One region of the Desulfosarcina ovata subsp. ovata genome, then DNA from elsewhere that is predicted to be linked to it. Evidence: riboswitches for the same ligand, from Rfam matches in the RefSeq annotation. Region 1 holds a riboswitch; the other holds the start of a gene.
The links. Region 1 has a riboswitch for cobalamin ahead of GN112_RS28105 (TonB-dependent receptor). Riboswitches for the same ligand answer to the same signal wherever they lie in the genome.
Positions count from the first base shown of each region.

Region 2: it holds a riboswitch for cobalamin, as region 1 does, so the genes downstream of both, GN112_RS14140 (TonB-dependent receptor plug domain-containing protein) here and GN112_RS28105 (TonB-dependent receptor) in region 1, are expected to answer to the same signal.

Region 1 covers NZ_AP021879.1:6,412,797-6,417,208, reverse strand. Annotated here, with positions in the region: gene GN112_RS28110 (hypothetical protein) at 1-25, opposite strand, end outside; cobalamin riboswitch at 367-567, opposite strand; gene GN112_RS28105 (TonB-dependent receptor) at 677-2,830, opposite strand; cobalamin riboswitch at 3,034-3,215, opposite strand; gene cobO (cob(I)yrinic acid a,c-diamide adenosyltransferase) at 3,451-3,972, opposite strand; gene GN112_RS28095 (hypothetical protein) at 4,159-4,412, opposite strand, start outside.
Region 2 covers NZ_AP021879.1:3,194,093-3,198,504, reverse strand. Annotated here, with positions in the region: gene GN112_RS14150 (NikL family nickel/cobalt ECF transporter subunit) at 1-246, opposite strand, end outside; gene cbiM (cobalt transporter CbiM) at 257-886, opposite strand; cobalamin riboswitch at 1,007-1,214, opposite strand; cobalamin riboswitch at 1,349-1,558, shown strand; gene GN112_RS14140 (TonB-dependent receptor plug domain-containing protein) at 1,993-3,846, shown strand; gene GN112_RS14135 (PepSY domain-containing protein) at 3,958-4,412, shown strand, end outside.

The sequences.
Region 1 (4,412 bases):
CCACCATCGTGTCTATAGCATTCAAGATAATGTTTTTGGGCGGCGTTATCGGTCGTCGCAGTATTACAATACGACTTCCTCCCTCTGGCCTTGCCAAAAACATTATCTTAAACACTGATATGGTTCGGAAACCGTCTCTTCAGCACCATCGGTATTCTCTCCAAACGCAGGAGAAACACATAACATCAACCCCGCGACAACCCATCGGACGCCCCTTTGCAGCTTCATGAAACAACCTCCCATAGATAAATGTAAGCCGGTTCGTCCGAGGAAAACAAAAATCCCCGGACCGATCAACGATTCGATCCGGGGATGTCCCTTTTTTATCCTCAAGATCCTGGCGTGCGTACTTCCACCCCGGAAGTATACGCCTTAATATCTCAGGCAGGTCTTCTGACTTCCCCTCCCCGACCGCGGCCTTCCCATCCCATTGGAACAGTGGCGCATGAAAGCGTTCGGGTTCCGGCGTATTTCCTGCCGGCAAGGGGTTACAGCAGTGGGCCTGTCCCCGATTTTCACGGGGTTCCCTATTAAGCTTCGCAGAGCACCTGAAATTTACTTCTCATATTGCACTTGTTTTCATCCGTCAAGCATAAAGACAATAGCACCTTATTCCTCAATTTCTGTCGAAAAAACAGGAAATTGAGAAAAGGCACATGATTGCGGGTTTCCCGCGTTAGAACTTATAGGCTACGCCGATACCGACATATCGGCCGTCCTGGGGATAGAAACCCGAACCCGTGGTAAGACGTGAATGGGCCTTGCCAGTCGCATTCACCATCCGATTCCATTCCTTGTCAAAGAGATTGGTACCACTCAGATAGCATTGAAATCCTTTATAATCCCAGGTGATCTTGGCATCCAGAAAATCAGCGGCAGACATTTCAAGATTGTTGTTATAGTCTTCATACTGCTTGCCAAAGCCTCGAAGATCCAAGGCGATGGTCAAAGATCCATACTTGGTATCTTTAAAAGGATAAAAATCCAGGCCGGCGGTATATTCGTACTCAGGCACATAATTCACGGTTTTACCGGAAAGATCGCTCACCGATGTGCTGGAGGCATCCGGCGTTGCATAGGCCTTGGCCGTGCCTTCGTCCCATTCGGCATCGATTGTGGTAAAACTGAGCCTGTAACCAATCCATTGTCTTGGACGCCCATCGATCTCAACTTCAACACCTTTGTGGATACTGGTGCCGGCATTGCGACGGCCCTGAAAAGAGGTGCCTTCATAGTAAGATACGATTTTATCGTCTACAACGGTGTAGTACAGGATCAGGCTGTAGTTGAAAGCCTTGGACATCTGGTGCTTCCAGCCGGCCTCAATGGTATCGTAGGTTTCCGGGTCCAAGTCCTCTGGCCGGGTATACGCATTGTCGTAAGACATATTAGAACTGTAATATCCCATGGGCAGATAGTATTTGGAATGGTTCCAAGTGATAAAAAGGTTGGCATTGTCAAGAATGTTCACCGAGGGGGAGATACTCCAGTCAATATCGCTGTCATAGTCCACACTGATGGATTGGGGCACCCGGTTGGTCAGGTCGTAGGAAACGTAATTGTAACGCAGGCCTGACTGAAGCTTGAAAATATTCCAGCTCAATTCATGGTTAAAGTTGGCTCCGAACATCTTTTTCTCAGCGTCTATATCCGCAGCCGCCTCTGAATCATCATTGTTTCCTTCTGTATCATAGGGATAAACTCGGTCCTGCTCAAAATCGCTGTACCGGTAATCCAGACCAAAGGTCAACGTATTTGACACGCTTTGCCCGCTGAACACCTTTCCCACGCTGGCCTTGAAATCATAAAGGTTTTCAACCCGATCGTCTTCGTAGTTGTCGTCAAGTTTTGTTGAATCGTTCAGATATTTGTTGTAGCTAAGATCCTGATGATCCCGGCTGAAACCAACAGAGGAGTTGATCAGCAGATCGTTCTTGTCATAGTCAAGCGTCAAAATGGTGTTGAAAAGATCCTCATCAGATTCATTGGGCAGCATTTCATAGCCGCTGCCGTCCTCCTTGGTATTGGCGGAGACCACGGTGGGGTCCCTTTCCACCTGCCATTCGGCAAGCCCGATGGGGTATTTGTTGAACGACTCGTTATACCCGGTGATCCAGTCAATCCGGCCGCCGTCAAACTGCCATCCCACCCGGCCATCAATATTTTTGATGTCCCGGTCATCGTTTCGGTAACCGTCAGATTTTTCGGCAAAGGCTGACAGGTCATAATCAAATTGCTCCTGTTTTACCGAAATAGCGGCATCTCCCTTTCTGGTATTCCATGATCCGTATTCAGCCGAAACATGGCCGCTAAGCGATTTTCCAGATTGGGTTCCTTTTCTGGTGGTGATCAGGATCACCCCCCTGCCTGCATTGGGCCCGTATTTTGCCGTGGACGGAGATTTGATCACCTCTATCTTTTCAATGCTATCCAGAGGAATACTGTCTATCTTGCTGTAGCCGTATACCCCCACATTGATGGGACGCCCGTCCACATAGATCTGGGGCCCTCCTGACATTCCTGATCTGGTTCCGCGGATACTGAAATAGGTCTGGGAGCTTGATTTCTGGTTAACGACCCCGGGAATGGATGAAATCAATTCGGCGGTGTTGCCCAACCCTGAATTCTCGATATCCTTTCTGTTGATCACATGGATCGACGCATTGGTATCAAGCAGTTTTGTTTTCTGCCCGGAACCGGTTACGATGAGGGTTTCAAGAACCGTGGTTTCCTCCTCAGGCGCCCCAGAACCCGCCCATACATTTGACCAGAGTATACAGCTTGCCATCACCACACTTAAAAATAACTTGACGTTTGTTCCGGTTTTCATCTTTCTCCTCAAAAAAAGATTGCAAGCCTCCTGTCTCCTGTGAATCACAGGCAGCAGAGAACTTTGAGTTTGTGTGTGGACACTCCAAACGATGATTGTCAGAGGCAGGCATTAAAAAACCGGACCCCTTAAAAATACATGGCGATCCGGGATTTCCCTTTTTTATCCGGAAGGATCTGCACCCTTCCCTCTGTCCACGAGGAAGGATGCGTTATTTCCAGGCAGGTATTCTGACTCTCGGTTCATCCTACTTGCCGCTCCTTCCCGGATTCTCTCCAGTGGTATCCTTGCAGCGTTCGTCACCGATTACAGCGGCGGGCCCGTTCCGGAATTTCACCGGATTCCCGTATTATGCCGGTTTGGCACCTGAAAATAGCTTACTTAATTGAAGTTATTTTTACATAATAAAATTTTATGACAATGTCAATTTTGATTAGGTTGCCGGAAATCAAAGGCATAAAGGCCAACCGCCATGACCAAACCGGCCATGTTTTTACGAGTCCATCTTCGCAGGCAGCGGATCAAACCGGGATCATGAAAATGGATAACCTCTCCCAAACAGTCCAAATCGTTTTGTACGCGCCAATATAAATGCATCGTTCATTCCTCCCTTCGCCTCCTTAGAATTCAATGCCTTTTTGCGCTTTTATGCCAGCTTGCAACGGATGCTTGACCGGCTGCATCTCGGTCACCAGGTCGGCGATCTCGATGAGTTCCGGCGGTGCCGCCCGGCCGGTCACGACCACGTGCAACCCCTCAGGCCGGTTCGTCAATGTTTCCAGAACCGACGGCAAATCAATCATGCCATACATCAGCAGATAGGTAAACTCGTCAAGCACCACCATTTGATACTGGCCGCCGGTCATGGCCGCCTGGGCGAATTTCCAGGCATCACGGGCCGCAGCCCGGTCTTTTTCCAGATCGTCCGACTTCCAGGTGAACCCCTTGCCCATGACATGGAAATCGATGGTATCCGCGAATTTCTTCACGGCCTCCAACTCGCCGTATTTCCAACTCCCCTTGATGAACTGGATAAAACAGACCTTGAGTCCATGCCCGGCGGCCCGCATGGATAGTCCCAAGGCTGCCGTGGTTTTTCCCTTGCCATCGCCTGTATTGACGATGAGTAGTCCTTTTTTCATATTATTCCTTCTTTATTTTCGTTTAGCTTAATCACTTAACACTTATTAAGTATTTCCTGGGTCGGGCCTGATTTTAATTTCGCCCATTGTTAGCCATTAAATAAAATAGAAATATGTATTTATAAAAAAATCAAAATGTTGACTACGGACCATCAAAATTTGTAGGTCCTCTGGGCGAAGTTAGAATCAAGCCCAACACCCAACAATAGGTTCCACCTGCTCAGCGGCATATCGGACCAAAGCTGCCGATGTACTTGGTTCCATGCCGTTCAACTTATTGTAGATTGAGGTAACTGAAACGGCAATATCCTCTTTTGAAGCCTGGAAGGCTGCGTGAATTGATCGCTGGCTTCCCTGAACGACCTGGCTCATCAGGTAAAAAAGCGTCGAAAACAAAAGGTCCCTTGTGTATTGTTCTTTAGCGGTGTTCTCGAACCATT
Region 2 (4,412 bases), 3.2 Mb from region 1:
GGTGGTAGTGGAAAGAAGCAGGGTGCCCGCGTCGTCCAAAACAAGGACTTCGGCATTGTGGGGAATGTCTCCGTTGCCAAAAGCCGCCTCAAGAACAACCGTATCCCCCTCCACCCATCCGCTGGCGAGAAACTTGTGGGCCAGTGCGGGACCCGTTGCGGCCAGAATGAAAATAATGGTTGGCAAAACTGTCCGGATGAGACATCTGTTTGCCTGGTGTAGCACTTTTTTTTTGTTTCGTTTCATAACGTTCTCCTTATTGGACAGTGCTTTCCCCGGGGCTTGTTGAAAAACCAGGCAGTGAATCGGGTTTGACCTTTTTGAGAAATCCAATACAGAATGCAGTGATAATGCCCTCGATGATCATTACGGGAAGGTGGGCCGTCACCACCAGGGCGGCGACTTCAAAAAAGCTCTCCTCCGTAAAAAGCAGGGAAAGTGCGACCATGAGTGACGTCAGAAGCACCGAAAGTGCCCCGCAGGCAAAGGCCCCGACAACGGCGAGTCCGGTGTCCTTCTGCACCAGCCGACCGAACAGGTAGTAGCACAACACGGCCGGACCGGCCACATTCAGGGTGTTTACCCCAAGAACGGTAATCCCCCCGAACTGAAAAAGCATGGCTTGCAGGGCCAGCCCCACGAGGATGGCCGCAAAGGCCCCCCATCCAAGCATCAGCCCCACAATACCGTTGAGCAACAGGTGGACGCTGGACGGGCCGATGGGAACGTGGATCAGGGAGGCCAAGAAAAAGGTTGCCGACAGGATCCCCGCCTGGGCAACGTGCTCATAGTCCATTTTTTTTAATCCGATGGCGGTGCCTGCCACTGTGAGGACGCCGCTGCCGATGAGAACCGGTGCTGAAATAACACCTTCTGATATGTGCATGATACATACTCCTTGTTTGCTCCAAAAAAAATCCCCGCACCTGTTAGGGCACGGGGATACCGTTTTTTATCCCGGACCGATCGACTCTATTGGGGTAAAACACCATCCTCCACGTTGGGTTTTACCGATTCATCAAAGGCGGGTCTTCTGGTTTCATCCGGCTCCTGGCGGCCTTCCCGTCCATGAAAAACGGAACAGTGGCGTATTGGCCAGCAGCGTCGTTTCCGGCATGCGGTGGAAACATGGATGTCACAGCGGCGGGTCCACTCCCGATTTACACGGGATTCCCCATTAAGTCCTGGCGGACACCTTTAATTGAGAGAACAATGATTCCTATTCGAGAATTTAAAGGATTGTCAATAGAATTCTTAATGTAACCCCATCTCACAGATCTGCCAGCGCTGCCAAATACCCTCTAACGTTGACATGCAAACAAATTCCTGGTACGGCGGTATGATTTTAGAAAAGAGAAGAGGATCAGGTGCGAGTCCACTTGCTGTTGAGAACTATGCAAGGGGGATTGCCAAGAGGGAACCCCGTGAAAGTCGGGGACGGACCCGCCGCTGTAACCGGGGACGAAAGCTGCACATTGCCACTGACCGACAGGTCGGGAAGGCGCAGCCGGTAGGAAGATCCGGGAGTCAGAATACCTGCCTGAACCCGAAGAGGGTCGACCACGAGGACGACGTCGAACCTAAGTACTATCTGTGGATGTAAAAGGGAGATCCCGGATCGATTTTTGCGGTCCGGGTTTTTTTTTATCATGACCGCTAATACACGCAGTATTCCGGCTTTCGGCATTCTGGCCCTCAGCGGGGTTTCTGGATGTGAAGCGGTCATATCCGGGGATATTACGGGATAAAGCGTATCAAGTTCGATAGTGATAGCTATAAATCCAGCCGGCGAGTCGCTCCTCTTGCGAGTCGCTCCTCTTGGAAGACAGCAACGAGTTGAACCAATAAAAGAATGAAGGAGGAGTTACTATGGTTGGAAACACGCGATCGATGAAATTCATGTTACGACTTTTTTTGTACGGCACTCTTGTTCTTGTTATGATGCCTGCCTGTTTGGCCCTATCTTTTTCGGAGACGCAAGAGCTCGAAGAAATGGTTGTCGAGGGGAGGAAAATAGAGGAACGCCTGTCGGGCGAACTGGAGGAGTTCGGTCACAAGGTGGAAATCGTCACCGGTGAAGAGATAACCGCCGGAGGATATGCTGATGTCAACCAGATATTGGAAAGCCTGGTGCCGGGTCTCTATGTATCTTCAAAAAGCGGTCGCGGTGACTATATGCGTATGAGTATGAACGGAGGGGACACCAAGCGGGTGATTTTCCTGATCGACGGCGTCCGGATCAACAACCGGCTTTACGGGAGGGGCTATCTGGACACCCTTTCCGTGAAGATGATCGACAGGATTGAGGTGTTAAAGACCGGTGAGGGGCTGTATTACGGCACAGACGGCACATCAGGCGTGATCAACATCATCACCAAACCGGTCACCAAAGAACGACATGGAAGCCTGGGGGCCGGATATGGGAGTTATGATGCCGCCGAAGCCCATGGGTACCTCTCGGAAACCATCAACGAAAACGGGTTTCTGATTTACGGATCCTACGATGCATGGGAGGGGTATCAGACTTTTTGTGACGAAGATTACGATCATATCGAAGGGGCTGCCCGAAAAGATCGCGGTTACATAAGAAATAGCCTGTTGGCCAAGTACGAGAGAAACGTCGATTGGGGAAACGGGGCGGTCTTGCGGGGTTCAATCCTGCGAAACGAAGCGGAAGCCGATTTCATGAGAGTCGACGAAGACAAGGCGGTAAACGATCGGACCGAATATGTGGGTATTCTAAAATGGGATCACGATATTGCAGAAGATTTATCCTACTACGTTAAAGCCTATTATCACGAGTGGTGGACCGAATACACCCGGCAAGAACTCGACGGCACGTTTGTTTACAACGAAGCCTTGTGGGGATATGAAGATTGGGGTGTCAATCTGATGGGAAGCTGGTTCTTTCTCGAAGAAAACGAGCTGTTGCTGGGCTTTGATTACCAGAATTACTGGGGAAAAGACGAGGTTGTTGTCATCAAGGGTGATCACGAGGAAGTATACGCCGGTTTTTTTGCCCTTCGCCCGCACTTCAATTTTATTCCCGACCTGAAAATGTCCCTTGGCGGCCGTTATAATCAGACGGGAGGAAGCGACAGCTTTGTATGGAATGCAAGTGCGCGATCACCGATTTTCGGGCCGTTTTTCGCGAGAGCTGTAGTGGGTACGAATTTCCGGCTGGCCAACGCCTATGAGCTTTATGCCGACGAAGATTATGCCATCGGCAATCCGGACTTGGATCCCGAAGAAAGCTTAAATGTCGAAGCGGGGCTCGGGGCTACCTTCGGCCTTTTTACGGCTGCAGTTGATTACTACTATTCAGAAATCACAGACATGATTGCCGTGGGTGACGACCTGGTTTTCGAGAATACCGATGGTGAAACGGATTTGGAGAGTTGGGCAATCAGCCTTTCATCGCAACCCTATAAAGGTTTCAGTTTCGTTCTAAGCGCGGTTTACACGGATGCGACCAACAAAGATGACGATGTTCAATTGACCCATATCCCCGAATCCTTCTACAAAGGATTGCTGCGCTACTGGCATCCCTCCCGCCGGTTCGGCGGGGATCTTTCCGTTCGCTATATTGGCGACGTTTACGGCACCGACTACCCGGAATTCGGGGCCGTCAATTACGGGAAGTACTGGGTCACGGACATCTCGGGCTTTGTCCGTTTCGGAAACGATCTGGCCCATACGCTGACCCTTCGCGTGGATAACCTTTTCGACAAAGATTATACCACATATGGGTACGGGAGAACCACCGGTTCGGATGGTGAACCCTTTATTTATGAATACCAGGGCACTCCGCTGGCGCTGATGCTCAGCTACACATATGATTTTTAGATCGATTCAGTAATAATTGACTCGACGTTACAACCTTTGAGTTGGCAGACCCGGCGTGCAGGCCGAAAGGACTGCACGCCAGTTTGACGTTTTATTGCCAAAGGGATGTGTATGCTTCGCAAAGCACATAAAATCCTGGGACTTACAACCGGTCCGCTGATGATCCTATGGTTTCTGTCCGGAATTGTGATGATGTATGTCGATCATCCGAGGTTTCACCGAACCTCACGGGATCGACTGCCCCGGACTGCACCTTTGATTGCTGACACGATTGCCATCGATTTTCGGGAAGCATGGGCGAAAACCGGTTTGTCCGAACCTCCGATAGAGGCCCGGCTCAATATGCTTATTGACAGGCCGGCCTATTTTTTTCGTACGAAAGAAAGCCGTCGGAACGTCGTTTATGCTGACGACGGTTCGATATTGGATACTATTTCGCCCGAGTCTGCCATAAAATCCGCATCCCACTATTTAGGCAAAACGATCGATGTCGCCGAGATTCGCTCTTTGAACGGCGTGGATCAGTGGACCGTCGGTACGGCCACTGGTGTCTGGTACCGGCCCTT